Regions from separate parts of the Streptomyces sp. NPDC048349 genome, predicted to be linked through region 2. Evidence: riboswitches for the same ligand, from Rfam matches in the RefSeq annotation. Region 2 holds a riboswitch; each other region holds the start of a gene.

The links. Region 2 has a riboswitch for cyclic di-AMP ahead of AB0D44_RS13435 (transglycosylase family protein). Riboswitches for the same ligand answer to the same signal wherever they lie in the genome.
Region 1: it holds a riboswitch for cyclic di-AMP, as region 2 does, so the genes downstream of both, AB0D44_RS21575 (LysM peptidoglycan-binding domain-containing M23 family metallopeptidase) here and AB0D44_RS13435 (transglycosylase family protein) in region 2, are expected to answer to the same signal.
Region 3: it holds a riboswitch for cyclic di-AMP, as region 2 does, so the genes downstream of both, AB0D44_RS05935 (M23 family metallopeptidase) here and AB0D44_RS13435 (transglycosylase family protein) in region 2, are expected to answer to the same signal.

The regions. Positions count from the first base shown of each region.
Region 1 covers NZ_JBEZLA010000039.1:25,615-34,947, reverse strand. Annotated here, with positions in the region: partial or broken gene AB0D44_RS21580 (tyrosine-protein phosphatase) at 1-722, opposite strand, end outside; cyclic di-AMP (ydaO/yuaA leader) riboswitch at 1,015-1,212, shown strand; gene AB0D44_RS21575 (LysM peptidoglycan-binding domain-containing M23 family metallopeptidase) at 1,217-2,257, shown strand; gene AB0D44_RS21570 (SGNH/GDSL hydrolase family protein) at 2,421-3,206, shown strand; gene AB0D44_RS21565 (MBL fold metallo-hydrolase) at 3,316-4,524, shown strand; gene AB0D44_RS21560 (ATP-binding protein) at 4,836-6,812, shown strand; gene AB0D44_RS21555 (roadblock/LC7 domain-containing protein) at 6,848-7,282, shown strand; gene AB0D44_RS21550 (DUF742 domain-containing protein) at 7,279-7,707, shown strand; gene AB0D44_RS21545 (ATP/GTP-binding protein) at 7,685-8,314, shown strand; gene AB0D44_RS21540 (GAF domain-containing protein) at 8,311-8,862, shown strand; gene AB0D44_RS21535 (MmcQ/YjbR family DNA-binding protein) at 8,981-9,333, shown strand, end outside.
Region 2 covers NZ_JBEZLA010000019.1:67,951-77,283, forward strand. Annotated here, with positions in the region: gene AB0D44_RS13405 (cyclopropane-fatty-acyl-phospholipid synthase family protein) at 1-930, opposite strand, end outside; gene AB0D44_RS13410 (NAD(P)/FAD-dependent oxidoreductase) at 1,066-2,451, opposite strand; gene AB0D44_RS13415 (Ppx/GppA phosphatase family protein) at 2,887-3,828, opposite strand; gene AB0D44_RS13420 (DUF501 domain-containing protein) at 3,825-4,361, opposite strand; gene AB0D44_RS13425 (septum formation initiator family protein) at 4,414-4,905, opposite strand; gene eno (phosphopyruvate hydratase) at 4,995-6,281, opposite strand; gene AB0D44_RS13435 (transglycosylase family protein) at 6,565-7,257, opposite strand; cyclic di-AMP (ydaO/yuaA leader) riboswitch at 7,261-7,433, opposite strand; gene AB0D44_RS13440 (transglycosylase family protein) at 7,710-8,771, opposite strand; gene AB0D44_RS13445 (cytochrome P450) at 8,875-9,333, opposite strand, start outside.
Region 3 covers NZ_JBEZLA010000006.1:81,188-90,520, reverse strand. Annotated here, with positions in the region: gene AB0D44_RS05950 (DNA topoisomerase IV subunit A) at 1-774, opposite strand, end outside; gene AB0D44_RS05945 (pitrilysin family protein) at 978-2,354, shown strand; gene AB0D44_RS05940 (pitrilysin family protein) at 2,375-3,742, shown strand; cyclic di-AMP (ydaO/yuaA leader) riboswitch at 3,949-4,108, shown strand; gene AB0D44_RS05935 (M23 family metallopeptidase) at 4,121-4,918, shown strand; gene AB0D44_RS05930 (GntR family transcriptional regulator) at 5,121-5,801, shown strand; gene AB0D44_RS05925 (HPr family phosphocarrier protein) at 6,030-6,311, opposite strand; gene AB0D44_RS05920 (GNAT family N-acetyltransferase) at 6,496-9,318, shown strand.

The DNA of each region.
Region 1 (9,333 bases), on a different contig from region 2:
GCCTCGCGTCCGCCCCACTGCTCGTCGATGGTGTCGAAGGCCGCGGTCAGGTACTCGGCCCGGGCGTCGAAGAGCGGCGCGAGGAGCTCCGTCACCTCGGCGGAGCGGGCCTCCTGCGCCCCGCTGCTGCGGCGCACCCGGTAGCGGCGGTGCGGGGCGTTCGACTCCAGGTAGTCCGCCACGATCGCCTCGCGCTCGACGCCCAGCGCGAGCAGGACGACGGCGATCGACAGGCCCGCCCGGTCCTTCCCGGCGGCGCAGTGCAGCAGGGCCGGGACGCTGTCCTCGGCGATGGCGTGCACCACCCGGCTGTGCTCGGCGGTGCGGTGCCGGATGATCGTGCGGTACGACTGCGACATCCGGGCCGCGCCCTTGCCGTCGCCCAGGACGGAGCGGAGCTGCTCGAGGCCGCCGTCGCGGACCATCTTCCAGAACTCCCTGCCGTCGGCCGGGTCCGACAACGGGATGTTGACGTTCCGCACGCCGGGCAGCTCGACGTCCGGACCCTCCAGGGCGTGGTCGGCGTCGTTGCGGAAGTCGAAGATGGTGTGGAGCCGGAGCGATGCGAGGAACTCTGCATCGGTTTCGGTGGCATGTGCGAGATGTCCGCTTCGGAACAGTCGTCCCGTCCTGACCTGTCGTCCGTCGGAAGTCGGCAATCCGCCCACATCGCGGAAATTGCGCACTCCGGACAGTTCCGGCTCCTGTATCCGCTGGGTCAAAGCAGCTCCTCCGGTTCGTGGTGGGGCATCTGTCCGAATTGAGTCGGTTGGCTCCAACTTGCCATATCCGGCGGCGAGATCGGACACGGCCCCGTGAGCCAGATCATACGGTGACCGTGAGTGCCTGATCGCGAAAGTCGAATGGCCCGGCCGGAGCGGTTGTTGACGGTGTGGAATGGACGCAGGGTGACCGGAATTCCGTCGATCCCTCATGCCGGTGATTCCTTTTGGAAATTCATGGCTTGTTCCGTGCGGCCGGACTCGATTACCTTCGCGATCGATCCGGGTGGACCGCCTAATCCTGCCGCCTCCCGGAAACCGCACCCGACTATTCACGCGCGCGGCAGGAGCGGGGGAACCAGGTAAGCCGCTGTTCCGGATCTTCCCTCCGGAGCCGCTAGGGGTGAAGTCGTCCATGTTCCGTTCATGTACGGCCGGACATCTCCAGTCCGAACCCGACAGCTCACCTCGCAGGCGACGGAGAGGAATTCGCCATGCCTGCAAAGGGTAAGCACCGCCGTCCCAAGTCCCGTTCCCTTTCCCGCGGTCTCGCCGTCGCCGGCACCGGTGGTGCGGCCCTCGCGCTGCCCCTGATGGGTGCCGCCGGCGCCAACGCGGCCACCGCTCCGGCCGCCGCCCCCGCCACGGCCCCCGCCCTCGCCGTCGCCCCGCAGCTCCCCCTCGCGCTCCAGGCCGCGCCCGCCGCCGTGGAGGCCGCCCCGACCGTCTACACGGTCGTCCCCGGCGACTACCTCTCCAAGATCGCTGCCGAGCGCCACCTCGAGGGCGGCTGGCACAAGCTGTACGCCGACAACCGCGAGGCCGTCGGCAGCAACCCCTCCCTGATCCACCCGGGCCTGAAGCTGACCCTCGGAGCCAAGGGCCGGCCGGCCCCGGCCGACGCGGCTCCGGCCGAGCCGTCCGCCGCCAAGCCCGCTCCCGCCAAGCCGGCTCCCGCCAAGCCCGCTCCCGCCGAGCCGGCTCCGGCTCCGGCTCCCGCCGAGCGGTCCTGGACCGGTTCCGGATCCTCCGACGAGGGCCCCTCCGCCGAGCAGGACGCCCCCGCCCCGCAGCCGAAGCGCCAGCCGCAGAGCAGCGGTTCCTCCACCGAGGCCGAGGCGCCCAGCGGCGCCGGCTTCGTGGCTCCGGTGAGCGGCGGGATATCCACCCAGTACAAGGTCGCGGGCGCGATGTGGTCCTCGGGCTACCACACGGGCGTCGACTTCATCGCCAGCTCCGGCACCACCGTCAAGGCCGTCGGCGCCGGCACCGTGGTCTCCGCCGGCTGGGCCGGGGCGTACGGCAACGAGGTCATCATCCGGCACGCGGACGGCAAGTACTCCCAGTACGGCCACCTCTCCTCGCTGTCCGTCTCGGTGGGCCAGAGCGTCACCGCCGGCCAGCGCATCGGCCTCTCCGGTTCGACCGGCAACTCGACCGGCCCGCACCTCCACTTCGAGATCCGCACGACCCAGTCCTACGGCTCGGACATCAGCCCGGTGAACTACCTCCGCTCGAAGGGCGTCACCATCTGACGGCAGCCGCCGCCGGAGCACGGACACGCGCCAGGCCGGGGCCCGAGGGGGGTCCCGGCCTGGCGTGTACTTATTCCTTATCTCCCGCGTGGTATAGATCACGGTCCGTCAACCCCTGCTTACGTTGGCGTAGGTCGTGTGCGCGGGTGAAGGATGTCGTTCCGTGGCAGCGACGACGACGACACTCAAGACCATCGGCTCGTACGCGGCGATCGGGGACAGCTTCACCGAGGGCGTGGGGGACCCGGGACCCGGGGATTCTTATCTCGGCTGGGCGGACCGGCTCGCCGTGCTCCTGGCCGACCAGCGTGACGAACACGACTTCCGGTACGCGAACCTGGCCGTGCGCGGCCGGCTCCTCGACCAGATCGTGGCCGAGCAGGTCCCGCGGGCCAAGGAGCTCGCCCCGGACCTCGTGACCTTCTGCGCGGGCGGCAACGACATCATCCGGCCCGGCACCGACCCCGACGACGTGGCGGAGCGGTTCGAGGCCGCCGTCGCCGACCTCACCGGGTCCGTCGGCCTGGTCATGATCACCACCGGCTTCGACACCCGGGGCGTGCCGGTCCTCAAGCACCTCCGCGGCAAGGTCGCGACGTACAGCGCGCACGTGCGCGCCATCGCCGACCGCTACGACTGCCCGGTGCTCGACCTGTGGTCGCTGAAGTCCGTACAGGACCGGCGCGCCTGGGACACCGACCGGCTGCACCTCTCGCCCGAGGGCCACACGCGCGTGGCGCTGCGCGCCGCGCAGGTGCTCGGGCTGGACGTGCCCGCCGACCCCGACCAGCCGTGGCCGCCGCAGCGGCCGCGCGGCTCGGTGGACGTGACCCGGGACAACATCCAGTGGGCGCGCGAGCACCTGGTGCCCTGGATCGGGCGCCGGCTGCGCGGGGAGTCCTCCGGGGACCACGTCGAGGCGAAGCGCCCCGACCTGATGCCCCTGTAGGGAGCCGCAGACGGGGACGGGGACCGCAAGCGGAATCCTTCGGGGGAGGTGTGCGTTGGGAAGGTCGTAGACCGACGACCGTCCCGACCCCATTCCCCCAGGAGGCGCCTTGACCGGCTCCCGTCCCCCGCGTCCCCTGCGTCCGCGGCTGCGTGCCCTGCGGCCCGAGGCCTTCGGCGCGGACCCCGCCGGCGCCCGGCTGGAGCGGATCCACAACTCACCGAACTTCGCCGACGGCGTCTTCCAGAACCCGCTCGGGGCCCGGACCAGGCCGTCGGGGTCGATGGCGGAGTTCGCCAAGACCTACTTCCAGCGGGAGCAGCGGGTCCGGCGCACCCCCGGCGCGCCGATCCCCGTGTATCCGACCACCCTCGCGGAGCTGGCGAAGCCGCCCGCGAGCGGACTGCGTCTCACCTGGATGGGGCACTCCAGCGTGCTCGCCGAGATCGACGGGCGACGCGTGCTGTTCGACCCGGTGTGGGGCGAGCGGTGCTCGCCCTTCCCCTTCGCCGGGCCCAAGCGGCTGCACCCGGTACCCGTGCCGCTGGCCTCGCTGGGACCGGTCGACGTCGTGGTGATCTCGCACGACCACTACGACCACCTCGACCTGCCGACGATCAAGGAGCTCGCCGGTACGGACACGGTCTTCGCCGTCCCGCTGGGCGTCGGGGCGCACCTGGAGCGCTGGGGCGTGCCGGCCGACCGGCTGCGCGAGCTCGACTGGAACGAGACCACCGAGGTCGCCGGGCTCTCGCTCACCGCGACGCCCGCCCGGCACTTCTGCGGACGCGGGCTGCGCAACCAGCAGCACACCCTGTGGGCCTCCTGGGTGGTCGCGGGGGACGAGCACCGGATCTACCACAGCGGGGACACCGGCTACTTCCCCGGCTTCAAGGAGATCGGTGCCGAACACGGGCCCTTCGACGCCACGATGATCCAGATCGGCGCGTACTCGGAGTACTGGCCCGACATCCACATGACGCCCGAGGAGGGCATGCGCGCCCACCTCGACCTCCAGGGCGGTGCCCCGCACGGGACGATGCTGCCGATCCACTGGGGCACCTTCAACCTGGCCCCGCACCCGTGGGACGAGCCGGGTGAGGGGACCCTAGCGGCGGCGCAGGGGGCCGGCGCCGCGATCGCCCTGCCGATCCCCGGCCAGCCCTTCGAGCCGGGGGCGGCGGACGCTCCCGCGAAGCCGTGGTGGCGGCCCTTCACGGCCGGCGGCCACGCCGCACCCGAAGTCGCCGTCGCCGCGGTGACCGCCGGGCGGGCGACGGGCGTGATCCGCGAGGAGCCGGAGGCCGTGGGGTCCTGACGGACGGCCGCGCCCCCGCGGCGGCACTCCGGAGGCGGCACTCCGGAGGCGGCGTCCCGGGGCCGGAGCCCCGGACCTCGGGGGCGGAGCCCCGGCCCTCGGGGGCGCTCGGTGGCCGCGCTCCCCGCCGCAAGGGTGACCCGGGGGATTCGGGCGGCTGTACGAGCGCTCCACCGGGAGCGGGAAGCACCCCCGTGAACTTCCCCAACTGGGCGTCAGGGGCGGGACGGTGCGGTCTAGCGTGGGTATCCGGTGATCAACACCGGGCCCCGGGACCGCTGGGGGCCGGGCCCCACGTACCGAGGACGCCGATGTCCGGACTCCGCGCCGCCCGCCACGCCCCGTCGAGACACGCCGTCACCGGTCCGGGCCGGCAGATACGCCCCCAGCTGGTCCGCGCCGCCGTCCTGCCCGCGCTCGCCGCCGGGCTCAGCGGCACCGCCGCGGTCATCTTCACCCTCCAGCTCGGCGGGGGCGCCGGAGACCGGGACGCCCGGCTCTGGCCGGTGCTCACCGGCTGCGCCCTCCTCTTCGTCGCCGCCCTCGCGGCGGCCCTGCTCGGCGCGCAGCGCGCGGCCAAGGCCGTACGGGACCGGTGCGAGGCGCTGCGCCGCTCCAGCGTGCGCGGCCGCCAGGAGCTGCGCGCAGCCGCCGACCGGCTGGAGCGCGGCGAGACCCCGCCGCGCCCGGTGCGGGGCGGCCCGACCGGCCCGCCGTCCGGCGCCGATCCGGCGGGTGTGGACGAGTTCTGGCTGCTGTCGCAGGAGCTGCGCGGCGCCCGCGAACAGGCCCACGCGACGCTCGTACGGCTGGCGGGACCGGCCACGCCCTCCGACAGCGAGCGGAAGGTCGAGGTCTTCGTCAACCTCGCGCGCCGCCTGCAGTCCCTCGTCCACCGCGAGATCTCGCTGCTGGACGAACTGGAGGACACGGTCGAGGACCCGGACCTGCTCAAGGAGCTCTTCCACGTCGACCACCTCGCCACCCGCATCCGCCGCCACGCGGAGAACCTCGCCGTGCTCGGCGGCGCCGCCAGCCGGCGCCAGTGGACCCGGCCCATCGACCTGAGCGAGGTGCTCCGCTCCTCGGTGGCGGAGGTCGAGCAGTACACCCGGGTCAAGGTCGTGCCCCCGGCGGGCGGCAGCGTGCGCGGCCACGCCGTCGCCGACGTGGTGCACCTGCTGGCCGAACTCGTCGAGAACGCCACGGTGTTCTCCGCCCCCGACACGGATGTGGTGCTGCGCGCCGAACGGGTCACCGCCGGCATTGCGGTCGAGGTGGAGGACCGCGGGCTGGGCATGCCGCCGGAGGAGCAGCACCGGATGAACGCCCTGCTCGGCGACCCGGACCAGATCAGCGTGCGCAACCTGCTCGCGGACGGGCGGATCGGGCTGTTCGTCGTCTCCGCGCTGGCCCGCCGGCACGGGATCGCCGTCGAGCTCAAGTCCAACATCTACGGCGGGGTGCTCGCCGTCCTGGTGCTGCCGCAGGAGCTGCTGGGCGCGGAGGCGCCGAGCGCGGCCGACGCGGCGGGGGGCTCCCGCGCCACCTCCTGGGGCACCGGGCGGGCGGCTCCGATGCCGCCCCTGGAGCCCGTCCGGGTGGGCCCGCCGCGTCCCCAACCGCCCGTGCCCCGACCGGAGCCGTGGCCGGCGGCTGCCTCGGGGACCGCTCCGGGTCCCCTCCCGGCCGGACCGGGGGCCGGACCGGCGGCCCCGGCGGAGCCCGGTCACGGGACGGCTCCCGAAGCCGTGGCCGGGTCCGGGTCGGGTTCCGAAGCCGTGGCTGGGCCCGGGCGGGGGCCCGAAGCCGTGGCAGGGTCCGGGTCGGGTTCCGAAGCCGTGGCCCGGTCCGGGCGTTGGGCCGAAGCCGTGGCAGGGGCCGGGCAGCGGTTCGAGGGTGCGGCCGTGCAGGTGCCCGCGCCGCGGTCCGGGGACGCGGGAACGACTTCGGCCCCGGCCCCGGCCCCGGCCGAGCCGTTGAGCGAGCCGGAGCCCTGGCCCGGGCCTGAGCCGACGACCCCGGCCGGGGCCGAAGCCCTGCCCGAGGTGTGGGCCGGGGCCGCACCCGCGCCCGTGACGGCAGGGGCGGACCCGGCCGGGGCCGGCCCGGCGGAGGCGCGGCCGCCGTTGCCGCGCCGGCGGGCGCAGCAGCACCTCGCGCCCCAGCTGCGCGAGGCCCCCGCTCCCCGGCGGGCCCCGGATCCCGAGCAGCCCGTACACGACCCCGGCCTGATGGCCGCCTTCCAACGGGGCTTCGGCCTCGCCCAGTCGGAGAACCAGGTATGACCCCGACCCCTCACCTCAGCAAGGAGCACACCCCCATGGGCGGCGAAGTGGCGACGAAGACCGGCAACCGGCTCTCGGACCTCGACTGGCTGCTCAGCGGTCTGGTGCAACGCGTGCCGTACACGCGCAGCGCCGTCCTGCTCACCGCCGACGGCCTGGTGACCTGCGTGCACGGCCTGGACGCGGACAGCGCGGACCACATGGCCGCGCTGGCGTCCGGGCTGTACTCGCTGGGCCGCAGCGCCGGAGCCCGCTTCGGGGACGGCGCGGAGGTCCGCCAGGTCGTCGTCGAACTCGACACCGCGCTCGTCTTCGTGTCGGCCGCCGGCTCCGGTACCTGTCTGGCGGTCCTCGCCGATCGCGAGGCCGATGCCGGAGTGCTCGGCTACGAGATGGCGATGCTGGTCAAGAGCGTACGACCGTACCTGGCGGCCCCGCCGAGGCGGCCGGTCGCCGACCCGGAGCGATGAGGCTCCGTCCGACGGGGGCGTTCGCGGCCGGTGCGTCGGCGAAGGGGCGGGACACGCCCTGGCTCGACGACTCGGCGGGCCGGGTGATGCGCCCGTACACCGCCAGCGGCGGGCGGACCCGGCCCGGTATTGCGCTCGACCTGCTCTCCCTGGTGACCGCGACCGGGGTGCGGCCGCGCGTACCGCTGGGGGCGGAGCACACGCTCGCCCTCCGGCTGTGCGCGGGCGCCGCGGCGGTCACGGTCGCCGAGGTCGCCGGGCAACTGCGGCTGCCCGCCGTGGTGGTGAAGGTGCTCCTGTCCGATCTGATGGAACACGGGGCCGTCATGGCGCAGGCCCCGCGGTTCCCGGGCGGCGGATCCTTCGCCGCCGATGACCAGTCTCTGCTCCGGGCGGTGCTCGATGGCCTCCACAAACGCTTGTGACGCACCCGCCCCGGGGGCCGCTCCCGCGACGCTGAAGATCCTGGTCGCGGGCGGTTTCGGGGCGGGCAAGACCACCTTCGTGGGCGCGGTGAGCGAGATCGAACCGCTGAGCACGGAGGAACTGCTGAGCGACCTCGGCGAGAGCGCCGATCCGCTGGACGGGGTCGAGGCCAAGAGCACGACGACCGTCGCGCTGGACTTCGGCCGCATCACGCTCGACCAGGGGCACGTGCTCTACCTCTTCGGGACGCCCGGGCAGCACCGGTTCTGGTTCCTGTGGGAGGAGTTGTGCGCCGGCGCGCTCGGGGCGGTGGTGCTCGCCGACACCCGTCGCCTCGCCGACTGCTTCCCCGCCGTGGACTTCTTCGAGCGGCGCGGGATCGGTTTCATCGTCGCCGTCAACGAGTTCGACGGCGGCCACCGCTACGGGCCCGACGAGGTGCGCGAAGCGGTGGGGCTGGGGCCCGAGGTGCCCGTCGTACGGTGCGACGCGCGCCTGACCAGCTCCGGGACGGGGACGCTGGCCGCCCTCGTCCGCCACCTCCTGTGCACGGCCGCGGGGGTCACCATCAGCTCTTCGTCCTCGGAGTCGGGGGAACCGTCATGACGTACTACGAATCGACCGGACACCTGTTGCTCACGCCCGTGGACCGGGAGGCGCCCGCGCGCGTCGTCCGGCTGCGCGAACTGGGGCTGGGCGAACGGGTGGACGCCGAACTGGACGCCTTCGCCCGTCGGGTCGCGGACGTGCTGGCCGCGCCCTACGCGGGGGTCAACTTCATCGGCGAGGAACGGCAGTTCTTCGCCGGGCTGCACCACGCCGCCGAGGCGCCCGCGAGCGAGTACCCGGCGCGGGTGCTGGCCCGCGACCACGGCTACTGCCCGCACGTGGTGGTGCGGCGCCGGGCGCTGGTGCTGGAAGACGTACGGGACTTCGCGCGCTTCGCGGGCAACGCGGTGGTGGACGAGAGCGGGGTGCGCTCGTACGTGGGCGCGCCGCTGACGGACCGGCGCGGGATCGTGCTGGGCACGGTGTGCGCGGTGGACGTGGTGCCGCGCCGGTGGGGCACGGAGGGCCTCGCCACGGTGAAGTCGCTGGCGACGGAGCTGGTCGAGTTGCTCCATGCCCGGGAGGACCGGCGGCGGACGGCGTAGCGGGGCCGGGGCCGGGGCCCGGGCCCGGCGCCCGAGCCTTGCGCACCGCCCCTCCGGCCGGGCCGGTGCACGGCTCGGCGGCGCGGCCGATGTCAGTGGCGGGGTCTACGGTCGTGGCATGGCTACCACCGCGCAGGACGTCCGTGCGATCGCGCTGTCGCTCCCGGACAGCAGCGAGAAGCCGGCCTGGGGCACGCCGACCTTCCGGGTGGGCGGAAAGATCTTCGCCGCGCTGGCCGACGACGACGCGGCGATCGGGGTCAAGTGCCCCAAGGAGGACCGGGCCGAGCTGATCGCGGCGGAGCCGGAGAAGTTCTTCATACGCGAGGGGCACGACGACAACTACGCCTGGCTCCGCGTCCGGTTGGAGGCGCTGGACGACGAGGCGGAACTGCGCTCGATCCTGATCGACTCCTGGCTCCAGGCCGCCCCGAAGCGGCTGGCGGCGGCCCATCCGGAACTGGCGGACGG
Region 2 (9,333 bases):
CAGGGTGCGGGCGTAGTCGCGGTAGCGGTCGGCTCCGACGTGTTCGGCCATGCCGATGGAGGAAATGGCGTCGTAGGGGCCGTCCTTGACGTCCCGGTAGTCCTGGACCCGGATCTCGACCCGGTCGGCCAGGCCCTCCTCGGCGACCCGCTTGCGGGCGTATGCGGCCTGCTCGCGCGAGAGCGTGATGCCGGTGGCCCGGACCCCGTACACCCGGGCGGCGTGCAGGACCATGGAGCCCCAGCCGCAGCCGACGTCCAGCAGCCGGGCGCCGGGCGCGAGGGAGAGCTTGCGGCACACCAGGTCGAGCTTGTCGTGCTGGGCCTCCTCCAGGGTGGCCCCGGGGCTCCAGTAGGCGCAGGAGTACACCATGGACGGGCCGAGCACGTGAGCGTAGAACTCGTTGCCGACGTCGTAGTGGTGGCTGATGGCCGCGCGGTCGCGGACCTTGCTGTGGAGGGGCCCGCTGCGCCGGGGGGCCTCCTCCGACGGCGGGGCGGGCGCGGGCCAGGGCCTGGCCAGCGCGGCGAGGTCGCGTACGGCGGCCCGCGCGGCCGGGTCGCGCAGCAGCGCGAGGGTGGCGGCGGCCCGGGCGAGGCGGGCGCGCTGGGCGGAGGCCGGGCGGGAGTGCGGGGCGGGGCCGGCGGGCCCGGGGGCAGGATCCCGCTCCCAGAGCAGGCCGGCCACCCGGTCCAGCAGCTCGAAGAGGTCGCCCTCGACGACGAGGTCCCCGGCGACCCAGGCGCGCGCCAGGCCCAGCTCGCCCGGCTTCCACAGCATGCGGCGCAAGGCCCGGCGGTTGGTCAGCACCAGGGTGGGGCCGGTGGGCGCACCGGCCTCGCTGCCGTCCCAGGCCCGTATGCGCACCGGCAGCGGCGCGCCCAGCAGGGTCTCGGCGAGCGCGGCCAGCCGCGGCGCGGCGTCGGTCATCGCAGGCACCTCCAGAAAGATCCGACAGGGCGGCTTACCCATTCCCGGGGCGCGGCATGCCGAAGGGGCCGCCCGCACCACGGATGGCGGGCGGCCCCTTCGGGACGTGCTGGAGGTGTTCCGGTCAGGCCCGGGTCAGGAGGCCTTGGCCTTCTGGGCCGGTGCCGCGGCCGCGGCGGGAGCCGGGGCCGGCTTGGCGGCCTCGTAGAACTCCTCGCGCGGGGTCTCGAGAGCACCGAGGGAGACGACCTCGCGCTTGAGGAACATGCCGAGGGTCCAGTCGGCGAAGACGCGGATCTTGCGGTTCCAGGTCGGCATGGCCATGCCGTGGTAGCCACGGTGCATGTACCAGGCGAGCCGGCCCTTGAGCTTGATCTTCATCTTGCCCATGACGATCATCGCGACGCCCTTGTGGAGGCCGAGGCCCGCCACCGCACCCTTGTTGGAGTGCGAGTACTCCGACTGCGGGAAGCCGCGCATGCCCGAGATGACGTTGTCGCCGAGGACCTTGGCCTGGCGCAGCGCGTGCTGGGCGTTCGGCGGGCACCAGGCGTTCTCCACGCCGGCCTTGCGGGCGGCGACGTCCGGAACCTGGGCGTTGTCGCCGGCGGTCCAGATGTAGTCCGTGCCCTTGACCTGGAGGGTCGGCTCGGCGTCGACGTGGCCGCGCGGGCCCAGCGGCAGGCCGTAGCGGGCCAGCACCGGGTTGGGCTTGACGCCCGCGGTCCACACGATGGTGTTGGAGTCGACCTCGAGGCCGTTCTTCAGCACCACGTGGCCGTCCACGCAGGAGTCCATGGAGGTGTTGAGGTAGATCTCGATGCCGCGGGACTCGAGGTGCTCCTTGCCCCAGGTGCCGAGCTTGGGCCCGACCTCGGGAAGGATCTTGTCGGCCGCGTCGACCAGGATGAAGCGCATGTCCTCGCGCTTGATCGTGGAGTAGTACTTCGCGGCGTCGCGGGCCATGTCCTCGACCTCGCCTATGGTCTCCGCGCCGGCGAAGCCGCCGCCGACGAAGACGAAGGTGAGGGCCTTGCGGCGGACGTTCTCGTCCGTCGTGGACTCGGCCTTGTCGAGCTGCTCGAGTACGTGGTTGCGCAGGCCGATGCCCTCTTCCACGCCCTTCATGCCGATGCCCTGTTCGGCGAGGCCGGGGATCGGGAAGGTGCGGGAGACGGCGCCGAGCGCGATCACCAGGTAGTCGAAGGGCAGCTCGTACGCCTCGCCGACCAGCGGCGTGACGACGGCGACCTTGCGGTCCTGGTCGATGCTGGTGACCCGGCCGGTGAGTACCTCTGCCTTGGGCAGCACGCGTCGCAGCGGGACGACGACGTGCCGAGGCGAGATGCTGCCTGCGGCCACTTCGGGGAGGAAGGGCTGGTAGGTCATGTACGAGCGCGGGTCGACGACCGTGACGGTCGCCTCGCCGTAACGCATCTTCTTCATGATGCGCTTGGCTGCGTACAGGCCTACGTACCCACCTCCTACAACGAGGATCCTGGGACGCTCCGTGGTGCTCATGGAACGAGTATCCAGCACCCAAAGGGGTGTCGCTCGTGAGCCCCTTCACAAGGTGACGGAAGGCCTCTGCTACACTCCGCCGCCCACGTGACGGAGGTCATGGCGCGCAACGGGAACCACGGTGTAACGGGAGTCGTTGTTCACCCGTCCTGAACTGGCCTCCAGGCCCTCAACCGGACTGGACCACGGGGCTTCGTCCATACCTCCGACACGGAACCCGTCGTCTCCGCGGATCGCACGAACGGGCAAGAAAAAGGGCCTGAGGGCCTCGGGAAGGGCCCTGAAGGCGCTTCCGTTGGCCCATCAGGCCCTTTTTCCTTGTGAAGAACTTCACGAACTTCGTGTGGATCACGCGCCTCAGGACCCCTCCGGGACCCCTTCGGGGCCCTTTCAGGACCTTCCGGAGGCCTCTACGGCCCCTCCCCGGCCCGCCGTTCAGGCAGCGGACCAGGCGATGCCGTCGAGGATGTCGTGCTCCGAGACGATGACCTCCGAGGCGCCGATGCGCTCCATGATCGCCAGGAGGACCAGGGCGCCTGCGCCGATCACGTCCACCCGTCCCGGGTGCATCACGGGGATCGCCGCGCGCTCGGCGTGCGTCGTCGTCAGCATGCGCTCGCTGATCTCGCGGACCTGCTCGTAGGAGATCCGGGAGTGGTGGATCTCCGAGGAGAGGTACTCCGGCAGGCCGAGCGCGATCCCGGCGACGGTGGTCACCGAGCCGGCCAGGCCGACCAGGGTGCGGGCCTCGGCCAGCGGGACCGTCTCGGCGGCCAGGTCCAGCGCCGCCTCGATGTCGGCCCGTACGGCAGCCACCTGCGCCTCGGTCGGCGGGTCGCTGACGACCCCGTCCACGACCAGGTGGCGCTCGGTCATCCGGACGCAGCCCACGTCCACGGACCGGGCCGCCCGCACGTGCTCCTCGCCGACCACGAACTCGGTCGAGCCGCCGCCGATGTCGACCACCAGGAACGGCCGCTCCAGGTGGTCGTGGGCGGTCAGCTCCTTGGTCGCTCCGGTGAAGGAGAACTCCGCCTCCTGGTCCCCGGAGATCACCTCGGGCTCGACGCCCAGGATGTCCAGGACGCCCTGGACGAAGTCGGCGCGGTTCTCCGCGTCCCGGGAGGCCGAGGTCGCCACGAAGCGCACCCGCTCTGCGCCGAGCTCCTTGATCACCGCCGCGTACTCGCGGCAGGCGGCGAAGGTGCGCTCCAGGGCCTCCGGGGCGAGCCGCCCGGTCTTGTCCACGCCCTGGCCGAGGCGGACGATGGTCATCCGCCGGTCCAGTTCGACCAGGTCGCCCGTGGCGGGGTCGCAGTCCGCGACCAGCAGGCGGATGGAGTTCGTACCGCAGTCGACGGCCGCGACCCGGGTCACTCGGACTCCTCCTTGTCACCGCACGGGGTGACGCAGGCGCCCTTGGCCCACCACTCCGGCAGCATGGCGAGGGCCTCGTCGCCGAACGGGTTCACGCCCGGGCCCGCGGCCAGGGAGTGGCCGACCAGCACGTGCAGGCACTTGACCCGGTCCGGCATCCCGCCGGCGCTGGGGAAGCCCTGGAGCACCTCGATGGCGTCGCGGCGCCGGATGTAGTCCTCGTGCGCGGCCTGGTAGGCGGCCGCGAGCTCGGGGTCCTCGGCGAGGCGGGCCTGCATCTCCTTCATCACGCCGTTGGCCTCGAGCGTGCCGATCGCGGAGGCCGCGCGCGGGCACGTCAGGTAGTACAGCGTCGGGAAGGGGGTGCCGTCGGGGAGCCGCGGCGCGGTCTCCACCACGTCCGGCTGGCCGCAGGGGCAGCGGTGGGCAATGGCGCGCAGCCCGCGCGGCGGGCGGCCGAGCTGCTGCTCGAACGCCTCGATGTCCGCGTCGGTCGGCTCGGTCCGGTCGGTCTGGGGCGGGGGCGTCTGCATGCCTGGAGGAAGTCTCTTCGTTCTCGTGGATGGGTGCTGCGGTACGTACGGATCAGTCGCCGGGGCGGTCGGCCTTGTCGACGCCGTCCCAGACGTTGGAGTACCAGGGCCGGTCGGAGCCGGCCTGGCCGGTGCGGTGCCGCTCGGCCGCGGCCCGGGCCCCGGGGTCGGTCATGATGTAGCCGATCTCCCCCGGGCGCAGGAAGTGCAGGTGCCTGCGCGCCTGCTGCTCGGCGTAGGCGTCGTCCTGCCAACGGGCCTTCTCGTCGCGGAGCCGCTCCAGGCGGTCCCGTGCGGCCGCGGCGGCCCGCTGCTGCTCCGCGATCTCCGAGCGCTGGGAGACGTACTGGCGCATCGGATACGCGAGGGCGACGACCAGGGTACAGAGCACGAGCACCAGGAGCGCGGCGCGGCCGGTCAGCCGGCTGCGGCGGACCTGGCGGCGCGACTGCGAGCGGTAGACGTGGGCGGCGGTCCGCTCGCCGAGCTGCTTGAGCCTGGTCGCGGTGGAGAAGGTGGAGAACCGGTCCCGGTTCCCGGCCATGGGTCGCCTCCCCTGTGTCCGCACTACGCACTACGTCCCCGCACACGGTACGGGACCGAGTGCGGGGACGTACGGAGGCGAGGGCGCAATTAGCCCTTGAAGCGCGGGAACGCGCTGCGGCCCGCGTACACGGCGGCGTCGTCGAGGATCTCCTCGATGCGCAGCAGCTGGTTGTACTTGGCGACGCGGTCCGAGCGGGCCGGGGCGCCGGTCTTGATCTGGCCGCAGTTCACGGCGACGGCGAGGTCGGCGATGGTGACGTCCTCGGTCTCGCCGGAGCGGTGCGACATCATGCACTTGAAGCCGTTGCGCTGGGCCATCTCGACGGCGTCGAGGGTCTCGGTCAGCGAACCGATCTGGTTCACCTTCACGAGCAGGGCGTTCGCGGAGCCCTCCTCGATACCGCGGGCCAGGCGCTCCGGGTTGGTGACGAAGAGGTCGTCGCCGACGATCTGGACCTTGGCGCCGAGGCGGTCGGTGATGGTCTTCCAGCCCGCCCAGTCGTCCTCGAACAGCGGGTCCTCGATGGAGACCAGCGGGTACGCCTCGACGAGCTCGGCGTAGTAGTCGGTCATCTCGGCGGCCGAGCGGGACTGGCCCTCGAACTCGTACTTGCCGTCCTTGTAGAACTCGGACGCGGCGACGTCGAGCGCGAGCGCGATGTCCTTGCCCGGGGTGTAGCCGGCCTGCTTGATGGCCTCGATGATGAGGTCGAGCGCGGCGCGGTTGGACTCCAGGTTCGGGGCGAAGCCGCCCTCGTCACCGAGACCGGTGGACAGGCCCTTGGTGTGCAGGACCTTCTTGAGGGTGTGGTAGACCTCGGCACCCCAGCGCAGCGCCTCGGAGAAGGACTCCGCGCCGATCGGCGCGATCATGAACTCCTGGATGTCCACGTTGGAGTCGGCGTGCGAGCCGCCGTTGAGGATGTTCATCATCGGAACGGGCAGCAGGTGCGCGTTCGGGCCGCCCAGGTAGCGGAAGAGCGGGAGGTCCGAGGCCTCGGACGCGGCGTGCGCGACGGCGAGGGAGACGCCGAGGATGGCGTTGGCGCCGAGCGAGCCCTTGTTGTCGGTGGCGTCCAGGTCGAACATGGCCTGGTCGATCAGGCGCTGCTCGGTGGCGTCGTAGCCGACGAGCTCCGGGCCGATCTGCTCGATGACGGCGAGGACGGCCTTCTCGACACCCTTGCCCATGTAACGGTTGGGGTCACCGTCACGGAGCTCGATGGCCTCGAAGGCACCGGTGGAGGCGCCGGACGGAACTGCAGCACGGCCGGTGCTGCCATCGTCGAGGCCCACCTCGACCTCGACCGTGGGGTTGCCTCGGGAGTCCAGGATTTCCCGGGCTACGACGACGTCGATGGACGGCACGAGCATCTCCTTCTGGGATGTGACGCTGGGTGTGCGGCGGCATCAGGCCGTGGGATGGCCTTGCCGCCTAGAGCCTAACCGGCTCCGGGCACTCGGCCCGCCGACCGCCCGGGTCCTGGGACGAAAAAGGGTCCGAATACCCCTCTTCCGGGACATAGGGCTCTTGATCCTCGTGGTTCCGGCCGTCCACGCACCACCGCCCGGCGCGTGGGGGAGACGCGCCGGGCGGGGTGTGATGGTGCGTGATGACGCCTGTTGCCCAGGGACTGCGCGGCCGGGGCCGCGGTGTTCAGCTGAGCTTCAGCTTCTGACCCGGGAAGATCAGATCGGCGTCCGAGACGATGTCCTTGTTCAGCTCGAAGAGCTTCTCCCAGCCGCCCTGCACGCCGTTGGCCTCGGCGATGGTGCCCAGGGTGTCGCCGGACTTGACCTCGTACGAGCCGTTGCCGGTCTTCGGGGCCGGGGCCTCGGAGCGCTCGGAGCGGGTGGTCGGGGCCTCGGAGCGCTTCGTCTCCTTCTTCGGCTCGGCCTTCTTGGGCTGGGTCTGCTTGGGCTGGGTCTTCTTCTCCTGCTTGGGGGCGGCCTCGGTCGAGCCGCCGCCGGTGTAGGAGGAGTTCGACAGGCCCACGCCGCAGGACGGCCAGGCGCCCTTGCCCTGGCCCTTGAGGACCTTCTCGGCGATGGCTATCTGCTGGGCCTTGGAGGCCTGGTTGGCCTGCGGGGCGTACGACTTGCCGCCGTACGCGGCCCACGTCGAGGACGAGAACTGCAGGCCGCCGTAGTAGCCGTTGCCCGTGTTGATGGACCAGTTGCCACCGGACTCGCACTGCGCGACCTTGTCCCATTCGGACGCGGTGGCGGCGCCGGCGGTGCCGGCGGCCATCAGGGGGGCGGCGACGGCCACACCGGCGACACCGGCGAGCGTGACGATGCGGACGGCCTTGGAACCGCGGCGGTGCTTGCCCTTGCCGGAAAGCAGCATGGAGATTCTCCTCACCGACGCCTACGAGGTGAGCTGTCGGGTTCGGGCGAGTGAGTTGCCCGGCCGTGCGACCTAGCGCACGTCTTGACCCCTAGCCGGTGGCGTGACCGTCTCTCAACGGCCGCTCCCGGCGCCTACCTTGGTTCCCCCGCTCCTGCCTTCGGCGCGTGACGCGACGACTGTTCCCCCCGTCCGCCGGCAGGATTCGGCGATGCGGTCGAAGGAGCTCGCGGTGGCGAGCGATTCAGAAGGTAAACAGGTCCCTCCCCGATGTTCAACGAGCCCCATCGGGGAGAAACGGCCCCTACTTGCGCTCCTCGTACGGGCGTTTGCGCAGGTGAGGGCGGGGTTTGCAGAAGCCCCCCGAGGGGACACGCCAGTTGACCGGAAGAGACACATGTCTCACTTACAGAAAACGGACAATCAACTCTTTACGGCTGCCCGAAGTGCCCTTATTCGGCGGTTAGATCCAGGTTCTGGCCGGGCTTGATCAGATCGGCGTCCTCGCCGATGACCTGCTCATTGGCCTTGTAGAGCGCGTTCCAGCCGCCCTCGAGTCCCTTGGCGTCCGCGATCGCGGCCAGGCTGTCGCCCGACTGGACGGTGTAGGTGGGCTCCGACGGGGTGTCAGAGGCGGCCGGCAGCTCGACGGCCGGCGCACCTCGGTGCTTGCCGCTTCCCTCGGCAGCCGGGGCGGCCGGTGCGGTGGGGTCGGCCGAGGCGTCCGGGGCGCCCGGAGTCGCCGGTGCGGTCGGTGCCGTGGGGTCGGCCGGGCTCACGGGGGCCCCGGGGGTCACCGGCGGCAGGCCCGGGGTGACCGGCGGGGTGACCGGCGGCTCGGTGGTGCTGCCGCCCGGGTCCACGGGGGTGGGGGGCACGGTCGGATCCGTCGGGGCCGGCGCCGTGGTGGGGGCGTCCGGCGAGGGCATGACGGGCAGTCCGAGGGAGGGCGCGAGCGGGCCGTCGGGGAGCGCGAAGGACGGGCTGCCCGAGGGGCTCGGCGCCGGCTGCGTCGGAGCGCCGAAGTCCGTGGAGGGCTTGCCGCGCCCGGTGGTGGGCACGGTGTCGTCCGGACGGGAGGGCGCGGTCACGGTGCCGGAACCGCCGGGCAGGCCGGGGTCGACCTCCGCCGCGGCGCCCTGGCCGTCCAGTCCGGCCGAAGCCGCGCACAGCGGCCAGGCCTGCGGGCCCTGCGAGGCCAGCACCCGCTCGGCCACGGCGATCTGCTGGGAACGGCTCGCCAGGTCGGCCCGCTCGGCGAAGTCGAGTCCACCCGCGTTCGCCCACTGCTCCTGGGTGAACTGCAGGCCGCCGTACTGACCGCTGCCGAAGTTGGCGCTCCAGGCGCCACCGCTCTCGCATTCGGCGACCTTGTCCCACGTGGACGTGTCGGCCGCGCCGGCGCTGGTGGCGGCGAGCAGCGGCAGAGCCAGAGCGGAGCCGGTGACTCCGGCGGTGACGACTATCGCGGGCACCTGACGGGGGCGTCTGTGGCGGCCGTTCCCGGAACGCATGAGGCTGCACCTTTCGCATAACGGCTGGGTAACGGCAGAACCTAGCGGCCTTCGAACGGTTGTCACAACTCCGGCCGGGAACTGACTTCCGGTCAGTCGCGCTTCAGATGTTTCGGGGTGTGAAGCGCACGGGAAGGGTGCGCAGGCCACGCATGATCAGTCCGCCGCGCCAGCGCAGCTCCTCGGGCGGAACAGCCAGTTCCAGATCTGGCAGACGCGTGAGCAAAGTCGCAAGCGCGGTCTGTCCCTCAAGTCGCGCGAGCGGAGCGCCCAGGCAGTAGTGGATGCCGTGGCCGTAGCCGAGGTGCTGGTTGTCCGTCCGGGAGAGGTCGAGGGTGTCCGGCTCGGCGAACCGCTCGGGGTCGCGGTCGGCGGCGGCGAGGACGACCAGGACCGGGTCCCCGGTCGCGACCGACTGCCCGCCGAGGGTCAGCGGTTCGGTCGCGAACCGCCAGGTGGCCAGCTCCACGGGGCCGTCATAGCGCAGCAGTTCCTCGACGCCGGTCTCCAGCAGGCCGCTCTCGCCGGCCGCGAGGGAGGCCTGGAGCCGCTCGCGTTCGCC
Region 3 (9,333 bases), on a different contig from region 2:
CGCCACCGTCGCGCGGATCTTGAAGGTGCCGCGGCCGTTCTCGTAGGCGTCCTTGATCCCCGAGAGCCCCACGATCCGGCCGCCCGTGGGCAGGTCCGGACCCGGGACGAAGCGCATCAGCGCCTCCAGGTCCGCGTGCGGGTAGCGGATCAGGTGGCGGGCGGCGGCGATGACCTCGCCGAGGTTGTGCGGGGGCATGTTGGTGGCCATGCCGACCGCGATCCCGGACGCGCCGTTGACCAGCAGGTTCGGGTAGGCGGCGGGCAGCGCGACCGGCTCCCGCTCCTGACCGTCGTAGTTGGCGGTGAAGTCGACGGTGTCCTCGTCGATCGACTCCGTCATCAGTGACGTGGCGTCGGCCATCTTGCACTCGGTGTAGCGCATCGCCGCCGGCGGGTCGTCGTTGCCGAGCGAACCGAAGTTGCCGTGGCCGTCGACCAGCGGCAGCCGCATCGAGAAGGGCTGGGCCATGCGCACGAGGGCGTCGTAGATCGACGCGTCTCCGTGCGGGTGGAGCTTGCCCATGACCTCGCCGACGACCCGGGCGCACTTCACGTAGCCGCGGTCGGGGCGCAGACCCATCTCGTTCATCTGGTACACGATGCGGCGGTGCACCGGCTTCATGCCGTCGCGGGCATCGGGCAGGGCACGGGAGTAGATCACCGAGTACGCGTACTCGAGGAAGGAGCCCTGCATTTCGTCGACGACGTCGATGTCGAGGATCTTCTCCTCGAAATCCTCCGGCGGCGGGGTCTTCGTGCTGCGGCGGGCCATCGCTGCGCGGCTCCTTAACCAAGAATGGGTGTGCTGGGGGTCTGCTGGGGGTCTGACGCGGACCATTGTGGCCCGAGGCACCGACAACCCTGACTCCGACCCCAGGGGGTGACCCGGGAACTTATCCGGTCGCCGACGCGCTTGCATACAGTGGCAGGTCTGACGGAAATCTCTGCATCGCGTATCGAAGGGACCACATGCCCATGGGTCACACGGCCACAGCCCAGGCCGGCTCCGGCGGCCTGACAGCGACCGAGCACCGGCTGGCCAACGGCCTGCGCGTGGTGCTGTCCGAGGACCACCTGACCCCGGTCGCCGCGGTCTGCCTCTGGTACGACGTCGGCTCGCGTCACGAAGTCAAGGGGCGTACCGGCCTGGCTCACCTCTTCGAGCACCTGATGTTCCAGGGCTCGGCGAACGTGCCGGGCAACGGGCACTTCGAGCTGGTCCAGGGAGCCGGCGGCTCCCTCAACGGCACCACCAGCTTCGAGCGCACCAACTACTTCGAGACGATGCCGACCCACCAGCTGGAGCTCGCGCTGTGGCTGGAGGCGGACCGGATGGGCTCGCTGCTGGCCGCCCTGGACGACGAGTCCATGGAGAACCAGCGCGACGTCGTCAAGAACGAGCGCCGCCAGCGGTACGACAACGTCCCGTACGGCACGGCCTTCGAGAAGCTGACGGCCCTGGCCTACCCCGAGGGCCACCCGTACCACCACACGCCGATCGGCTCCATGGCCGATCTGGACGCCGCGTCCCTGGAGGACGCGCGCACCTTCTTCCGTACGTACTACGCGCCCAACAACGCGGTGCTGTCGATCGTCGGCGACATCGACCCGCAGCGCACGCTCGCGTGGGTCGAGAAGTACTTCGGCAGCATCCCGGCGCACGACGGCAAGCAGCCGCCCCGGGACGGTTCGCTGCCCGACGTCATCGGCCGCGAGCTGCGCGAGGAGGTCGTCGAGGAGGTCCCGGCGCGTGCGCTGATGGCCGCCTACCGGCTCCCGCACGACGGCACCCGCGAGTGCGACGCCGCCGACGTGGCGCTGACCGTCCTGGGCGGCGGCGAGTCCTCGCGGCTCCACAACCGCCTGGTACGACGCGACCAGACGGCCGTCGCGGCCGGGTTCGGCATGCTGCGCCTGGCCGGGGCGCCCTCGCTGGGCTGGCTGGACGTCAAGACCTCCGGCGGGGTCGAGGTCCCCGACATCGAGGCGGCCGTGGACGAGGAGCTCGCGCGGTTCGCCGCCGAGGGCCCGACGGCCGAGGAGATGGAGCGCGCCCAGGCGCAGCTCGAGCGCGAGTGGCTGGACCGGCTGAGCACGGTGGCGGGCCGGGCCGACGAGCTGTGCCGGTTCGCGGTGCTCTTCGGCGACCCGCAGCTGGCCCTGACCGCGGTCCAGCGCGTCCTCGACGTGACCGCCGAGGAGGTCCAGGCCGTGGCCGCGGCCCGGCTGCGCCCGGACAACCGCGCGGTACTGGTCTACGAGCCGCTGGCCGGCTCCGACGACGAGTCCGACGAGTCCGACGAGTCCGACGAGAACGCTGTGAACGACGAGAACGAGGGGGCGGAGCAGTGAGCGACACCGCAGCCGTCACGATGACCTTCCACCCGCGCCCGCAGGCCGGGGAGCCGCAGCCGTGGGCCTTCCCGGCCCCCGACCGCTCGGTGCTGCCCAACGGCCTGACCCTGCTGCGCTGCCACCGCCCCGGCCAGCAGGTGATCGCGGTAGAGGTGAACCTCGCCGCCCCGCTGGACGCCGAGCCCGAGGGCCTGGACGGCGTGGCGACCATCATGGCCCGCGCCCTGTCCGAGGGCACCGACAAGCACTCCGCCGAGGAGTTCGCGGCCGAGCTGGAGCGCTGCGGCGCCACCCTCGACGCGCACGCCGACCACCCGGGCCTGCGCGTCTCCCTGGAGGTCCCGGCCTCCCGGCTGCCCAAGGCGCTCGGCCTGCTCGCCGAGGCGCTGCGCGCGCCGGCCTTCGCCGACGCGGAGGTCGACCGCCTGGTGCGCAACCGGCTCGACGAGATCCCGCACGAGCTGGCCAACCCGCAGCGCCGCGCCGCCAAGGAGCTCTCCAAGGAGCTCTTTCCCGCCGCCCTGCGCATGTCCCGCCCGCGCCAGGGCACCGAGGAGACGGTCGCCCGTATCGACTCCGCGGCCGTACGCGCCTTCTACGAGGCCCACGTGCGCCCCGCCACCGCCACCGCGGTGGTCGTCGGCGACCTGACGGGCATCGATCTGGACGCGGTCCTCGCCGACACCCTCGGCACGTGGACGGGCGACACCGCCGAGCCCCTCCCGGTTCCGCCGGTGACCGCCGACGACACCGGCCGCGTGGTCATCGTGGACCGGCCCGGCGCGGTCCAGACGCAGCTGCTGATCGGCCGGATCGGGCCGGACCGGCACGACCGGGTCTGGGCGGCCCAGGTGCTCGGCACGTACTGCCTGGGCGGCACCCTGACGTCCCGCCTGGACAAGGTGCTGCGCGAGGAGAAGGGGTACACCTACGGCGTGCGCGCCTTCGGCCAGGTGCTGCGCTCCACGGCCGACGGCAGGGGCGCCTCCATGCTCGCCATCAGCGGCTCGGTGGACACCCCCAACACCGCCCCGGCGCTCGAGGACCTCTGGAAGGTGCTGCGCACCCTCGCGGAGGGCGGTCTGACCGACGCCGAACGGGACGTGGCGGTCCAGAACTTGGTGGGCGTGGCCCCGCTCAAGTTCGAGACGGCGGCCTCGGTCGCGGGCACCCTGGCCGACCAGGTCGAGCAGGAGCTGCCGGACGACTACCAGGCGCAGTTGTACGCGCAGCTCGCCGAAACCGGGACCGTGGAGGCGACTTCGGCGGTCGTGAAGGCCTTCCCCGCGGACCGGCTGGTCACCGTGCTGGTGGGCGACGCGGCGCAGATCGAGGAACCGGTGCGGGCCTTGGGCATCGGCGACGTGAGCGTCGTCACCAACTGACCGCACTGCGGCCGCAACCGGCCGTGGCACGAGGGGCTCCGGCGGGCTTGTCCGCCGGGGCCCCTTTTTGTCCGTTTAGCGGAGAGGCTGCTTTTATGTGGTGTGGCGTACGCAACAAAAAGGCGTGTCTGTTTGGCGATTGACTGATGATCCGCCTAGCGTCACCCGTGCTGTCCGTCAGTTGTACCCGCCGCACCCGCGGCACCGGGCAGCGATCGCCGAGTCCCCGTCAGGCGCGAGCCTGGGGAGCCGGGGACCCACATCAGTCCCTGGGGTGAATCGGACCGCCTCGCAAGAGGAGGCCCGTAGGAGACCTTCCTGCTCCGAACCCGTCAGCTAACCCGGTAGGCGAGAGGGAAGGAAAGGATCAGCCCCTTCATGGCGTTTGGCAGTCGTGCCGCCGGTAAGCACCGTGGTTCCAGTCGTCTGAGCCGCAAGACCGCCGGTTACGCCGGCATAGCCGCCCTCGCCACCACTGGTGTCGTCGGCTCCCTCGCCGCCCCGGCCTTCGCCGCGGACAACGGCAACACCCAGTCCGCCTCGGACAACGCGCTCGGCGCGGTCGTCGTCGCCGAGGACCTCGCGGGTGACATCGAGGACCAGGCCGCGTCCCAGCAGCGTGCCGCCGAGCACGCCGCCGCCAAGGCGCAGGCCGAGGCCGACGCGAAGCAGCGGGCCGCCGAGGCCAAGCGCCTCGCCGAGGCCAAGGCGAAGGCCGAGCGCGAGGCCGCCGAGCGCGCCGCCCGCGAGGAGGAGCGCAAGCGCCTCAACACCTTCGTCTCGCCGCTCGACAGCTCGTACGTCAGCACGCAGTACAAGGCGGGCGGCGGCATGTGGTCCTCCGGCAGCCACACCGGCATCGACTTCCACGCCGCCTCCGGCACCTCCGTCCACGCGGTCGGCGTCGGCGTCGTGGTCGAGGCGGGCTGGGGCGGCGCCTACGGCAACAACGTCGTGATCAAGCACAACGACGGTACGTACACCCAGTACGGGCACATGTCCTCGCTGAGCGTCTCCGTCGGCCAGCAGGTCACCCCCGGGCAGCAGATCGGCCTGTCGGGCTCGACGGGCAACTCCAGCGGCCCGCACCTGCACTTCGAGGCCCGCACCGGTGCCGACTACGGCTCGGACATCGACCCGATCGCGTACCTGCGCTCGCACGGCGTCAGCCTCTGACCGCAGCCCACCGCTCCACCGAAGGCCCCGGCTCCCCGAGCCGGGGCCTTCGTGCCGCTGCGCCGGATACATGTTCGTCATTTCCGGCTGCTCTCGGAAATTATCGTGTGTTGCAATAGAGTCGCGGCACGCGCATGCACGTCATGGATATGCGCGTCCCGTTGGCGTGCAGTGGAAAATCGGAAATAGCGGAGGTCCGGTCTTGCGTATTCCCGCGCATGCGGTATGCACAGCGATCCGCGACGACATCGTCTCCGGGGTCTTCGAACCGGGCGGCAGGCTGACCGAGGAGGTGCTGGCCCGCCGGTACGGAGTCTCGCGGGTGCCGGTGCGCGAGGCGCTGCGGACCCTGGAGTCCGAGGGGTTCGTGACCACGCGGCGGCACGCGGGTGCCTGCGTCGCCGAGCCGACCGAGCAGGAGGCCGCCGACCTCCTCGAGCTGCGGATGCTGCTGGAGCCATTGGCCGCCGCGAGGGCGGCCCGGCGGCGCACCGAGGCCCACCTCAAGGTGCTGCGTGGGCTGGTCAGACTGGGCCAGGAGCGGGCCAGGCGGGGCCAGGCAGAGGATCTGCGCTCCCTGGGCGGCTGGTTCCACGAGACCCTGGCGCAGGCGTCCGGGAGTCCGGGCCTGATCGCGCTGCTCACGCAGATGCGGCACAAGCTGGCGTGGATGTACGTGGTGCAGGCGCCTTCCCGGCCGGTGGACTCCTGGGCCGAGCACGGGGCGATCGTGGACGCGGTGGCGCGGGGGGACGCGGAGCGGGCGCGGGCGCTGGCGGCCGTCCACGCCGAACGGGCGGCGGGCGCGCACCGGCCGCGGGTGCGGGCGGCGGCCGTGAGGACTTCGCAACCTGCCGTAAACATGTCGAGCGGCCGTCATTAACAGGCGCCGTATACAAAGGGGTATATCCGTGCACCGCTGCGTGCGCCGCTGCCGGAATTCCGGTGGCGCGAATTCGGTGCGCCGAATTCCTGCGGAGTGGAATTCCCCTGCGTACACGCGAAAGCCGCGGCTCCCGGATGGCGGGGGCCGCGGCTTTCGCGTGTGGACCGCGTGGACCGTGTGGGTCGCTGCGGCGGTGCGGTCGACGGCGGTGTCGAACCCGAAGGGTCAGACGGTCTCGGGGAGCTCCTCGAGACCCTCGGCGACCAGCTTCGCGAGGCGGTCCAGCGCCACCTCGGCGCCGTCGGCGTCGGACGCGAGGACGATCTCCTCGCCGCCCTGGGCGCCCAGGCCCAGAACCGCCAGCATGGAAGCGGCGTTGACGGGGTCGCCACCGGCCTTGGCGATGGTCACCGGGACGCCGGAAGCGGTCGTCGCACGGACGAAGATCGAGGCGGGACGAGCGTGCAGGCCCTCGGCCCAGCCGACGTTGACGCGGCGCTCTGCCATGGTGATGCCCTTCAGGTTCTTACGGTTGTCTAGACCAGTCTCTCACGACGTCCGGAATGCTCCGACCGACCTCCGGCCCGGATCTTCCGCCGTTCGACCTTCCCCAGCTTGCACCGTTTTGCCCCAGTGTGCCTGATGCGCCGCGCGCACGCTGCCAGGCGGTTTCCGGCCGTAAGGTAGGCCCATGACCACCGAGTCGGACCCCTCGTACCCGGCCCACTGGGAGGCGGACGTCGTCCTGCGCGACGGCGGCACCGCCCGGATCAGGCCCATCACGCCCACCGACGCGGGCCGGCTGGTCAGCTTCTACGAGCAGGTCTCCGACGAGTCGAAGTACTACCGCTTCTTCGCCCCGTACCCCCGGCTCTCCGACCGCGACGTGCACCGGTTCACGCACCACGACTACGTGGACCGCGTCGGCCTCGCGGCGACCATCGGCGGGGAGTTCATCGGAACCGTCCGCTACGACCGCATCGGCCCCGACGGCCGGCCCGCCTCGGCCCCCGCCGACGAGGCCGAGGTCGCCTTCCTGGTCCAGGACGCCCACCAGGGCCGCGGGGTGGCCTCCGCCCTCCTCGAACACATCGGCGCGGTGGCCCGGGAGCGGGGCATCCGCCGGTTCGCCGCCGAAGTGCTGCCCGCCAACACCAAAATGATCAAGGTGTTCACGGACGTCGGTTACCAGCAGAAGCGCAGCTTCGAGGACGGCTCCGTCCACCTCACCCTCGACCTCGAGCCCACCGCGGAGTCCCTCGCCGTGCAGCGCGCCCGCGAACAGCGCGCCGAGGCCCGCTCGGTCCAGCGGCTGCTCGCCCCCGGCTCGGTGGCGGTGATCGGAGTCAGCCGCTCCGGCGCGGGAGTCGGCGCCGCCTGCCTGCGCACGCTGCGCGACAGCGGCTTCCACGGCCACCTCTACGCCGTCAACGAGGCGGTCACGCGCGATCTGCTCGAGGGCGTACGGGCCTACCGCACCGTCGACGCGATCGGTGCTCCCGTCGACCTCGCGGTGATCGCCGTCCCGGCGGAACGGGTCCCCGAGGCCGTCGCCGCCTGCGGCGAACACGGCGTCCAGGGACTCGTCGTGCTCTCCGCCGGATACGGGGAGAGCGGCCCGGCCGGACTCGCCCGCCAGCGCGAACTCGTCCGGCAGGTGCGCTCGTACGGGATGCGCCTGATCGGGCCGAACGCCTTCGGGGTGATCAACACCGCGCCGGAGGTGGAACTCAACGCCTCGCTGACGCCCGCGCCGATGCCGATGCGGGGCCGCATCGGCCTGTTCACGCAGTCCGGGGCGATCGGCATCGCCCTGCTCTCCGCCCTGCTGCGCCGGGGTGAGGGGCTCTCCTCCTTCGTCTCCGCCGGCAACCGCGCCGACGTCTCCGGCAACGACATCCTCCAGTACTGGTACGACGACGAGGCGACCGACGTCGCCCTGCTCTACCTGGAAACCCTGGGCAACCCGCGCAAGTTCACCCGCCTCGCCCGCCGCACGGCAGCCGTCAAACCGGTGGTCGTCGCCAAGGGCGGCCGACACACCCCTGCCGGACACGTGGTCCCCGGCACCCGGCTGCCGGACGCCACCGTCTCCGCCCTGCTGCGGCAGGCGGGCGTGATCCGGGTCGACACGGTGACGGAGCTGGTGGACGTCGGGCTGCTGCTGGCCTCGCAGCCGCTGCCCGCCGGAGCGCGCATCGCGATCCTCGGGAACTCCGAATCCCTCGGGGTCCTCACCTACGACGCCTGCCTGACCCAGGGCCTGCGGCCGCTGCCGCCCCTCGACCTGACCACCGCTGCCGTGCCCGAGGACTTCCGTACGGCCCTGGCCGCCGCGCTCGCCTCCGACGACAACGACGCGGTCGTCGTCACCGCGATCCCGTGGGTCAACGAAGAACAGGATCCGGCGGACGACCTGGCCGGGGCGCTGCGCTCCGCGGTGGCCGGACACCCCGGCAAGCCGGTGGCCGTCGTCCACGTCGAACTCGGCGAACTGGCCGAGGCCCTGTCCGCTCCGCTGGGCCCCTGGGGCTCCGCCCCGGACGCCGGCGCCCCGGCGCCCGACGGCCCGGACGGCCCGCTGCGCGGCTTCCCCGCCCCGTCGCCCTTCGGGGCGCCGGTCCGGGCGGAGCCGGGTCCCGGCGGCAGGATCCCGAGCTACCCCGCCGCCGAGCGGGCCGTGAAGGCGCTCGCCGAAGCCGTCCGGTACGGGCAGTGGCGGCGGGCCAGCACCGAGGCCGGGCACGTCCCCGAGTACGAGGACATCGACGAGTCCGGAGCCGCCGCCCAGCTGGCCGGGCTGCTGGCCGACGTCGACAGCGGCGCCGTGCTCACCCTGGCCGAGTGGGACGCCCGCGAGCTGCTCGCGCGCTACGGGATCCGCGTCCTGCCCGCCCTGCCCGCGCCCAGCCCCGACTCCGCGGTCCGCGCCGCCGGGATCCTCGGCTACCCGGTCGCCCTCAAGACCACCGCCCCGCACCTGCGCCACCGGGCTGACCTGGGCGGCGTACGGCTCGATCTCAGGGACGAGGCCGAGCTGAGGCGCTCGTACGAGGACCTCACCGCGCTGCTCGGCAAGCCGGCGGAGCTCCAGCCGGTCGTCCAGGCGATGGTGCCCCGCGGGGTCGACACCGTCGTGCGCTCCGTCATCGACCCGGCAGCCGGCGCCGTCCTCTCCTTCGGGCTGGCCGGCGTCGCCTCCGAACTGCTCGGGGACACCGCCCACCGGCTGGTCCCGGCCACCGACAAGGACGCCGCCGGCCTGATCCGGTCCATCCGGACCGCACCCCTCCTCTTCGGCTGGCGCGGCAGCGACCCCGTCGACACCCGCGCCCTGGAGGAGCTGCTCCTGCGGCTGTCCCGGCTCGTGGACGACCACCCCGAGGTGGTCGGGGTCTCCCTGGAGCCGGTGGTCGTCGCCACCGAGGGACTCTCCGTGCTGAGCGCCTCCGTCCGCGTCGCGCATCCGCCCGCCCGCGGTGATCTCGGCCCGCGGACCCTCCCCAGCTACTGAGCGGGTCCGGGCGCG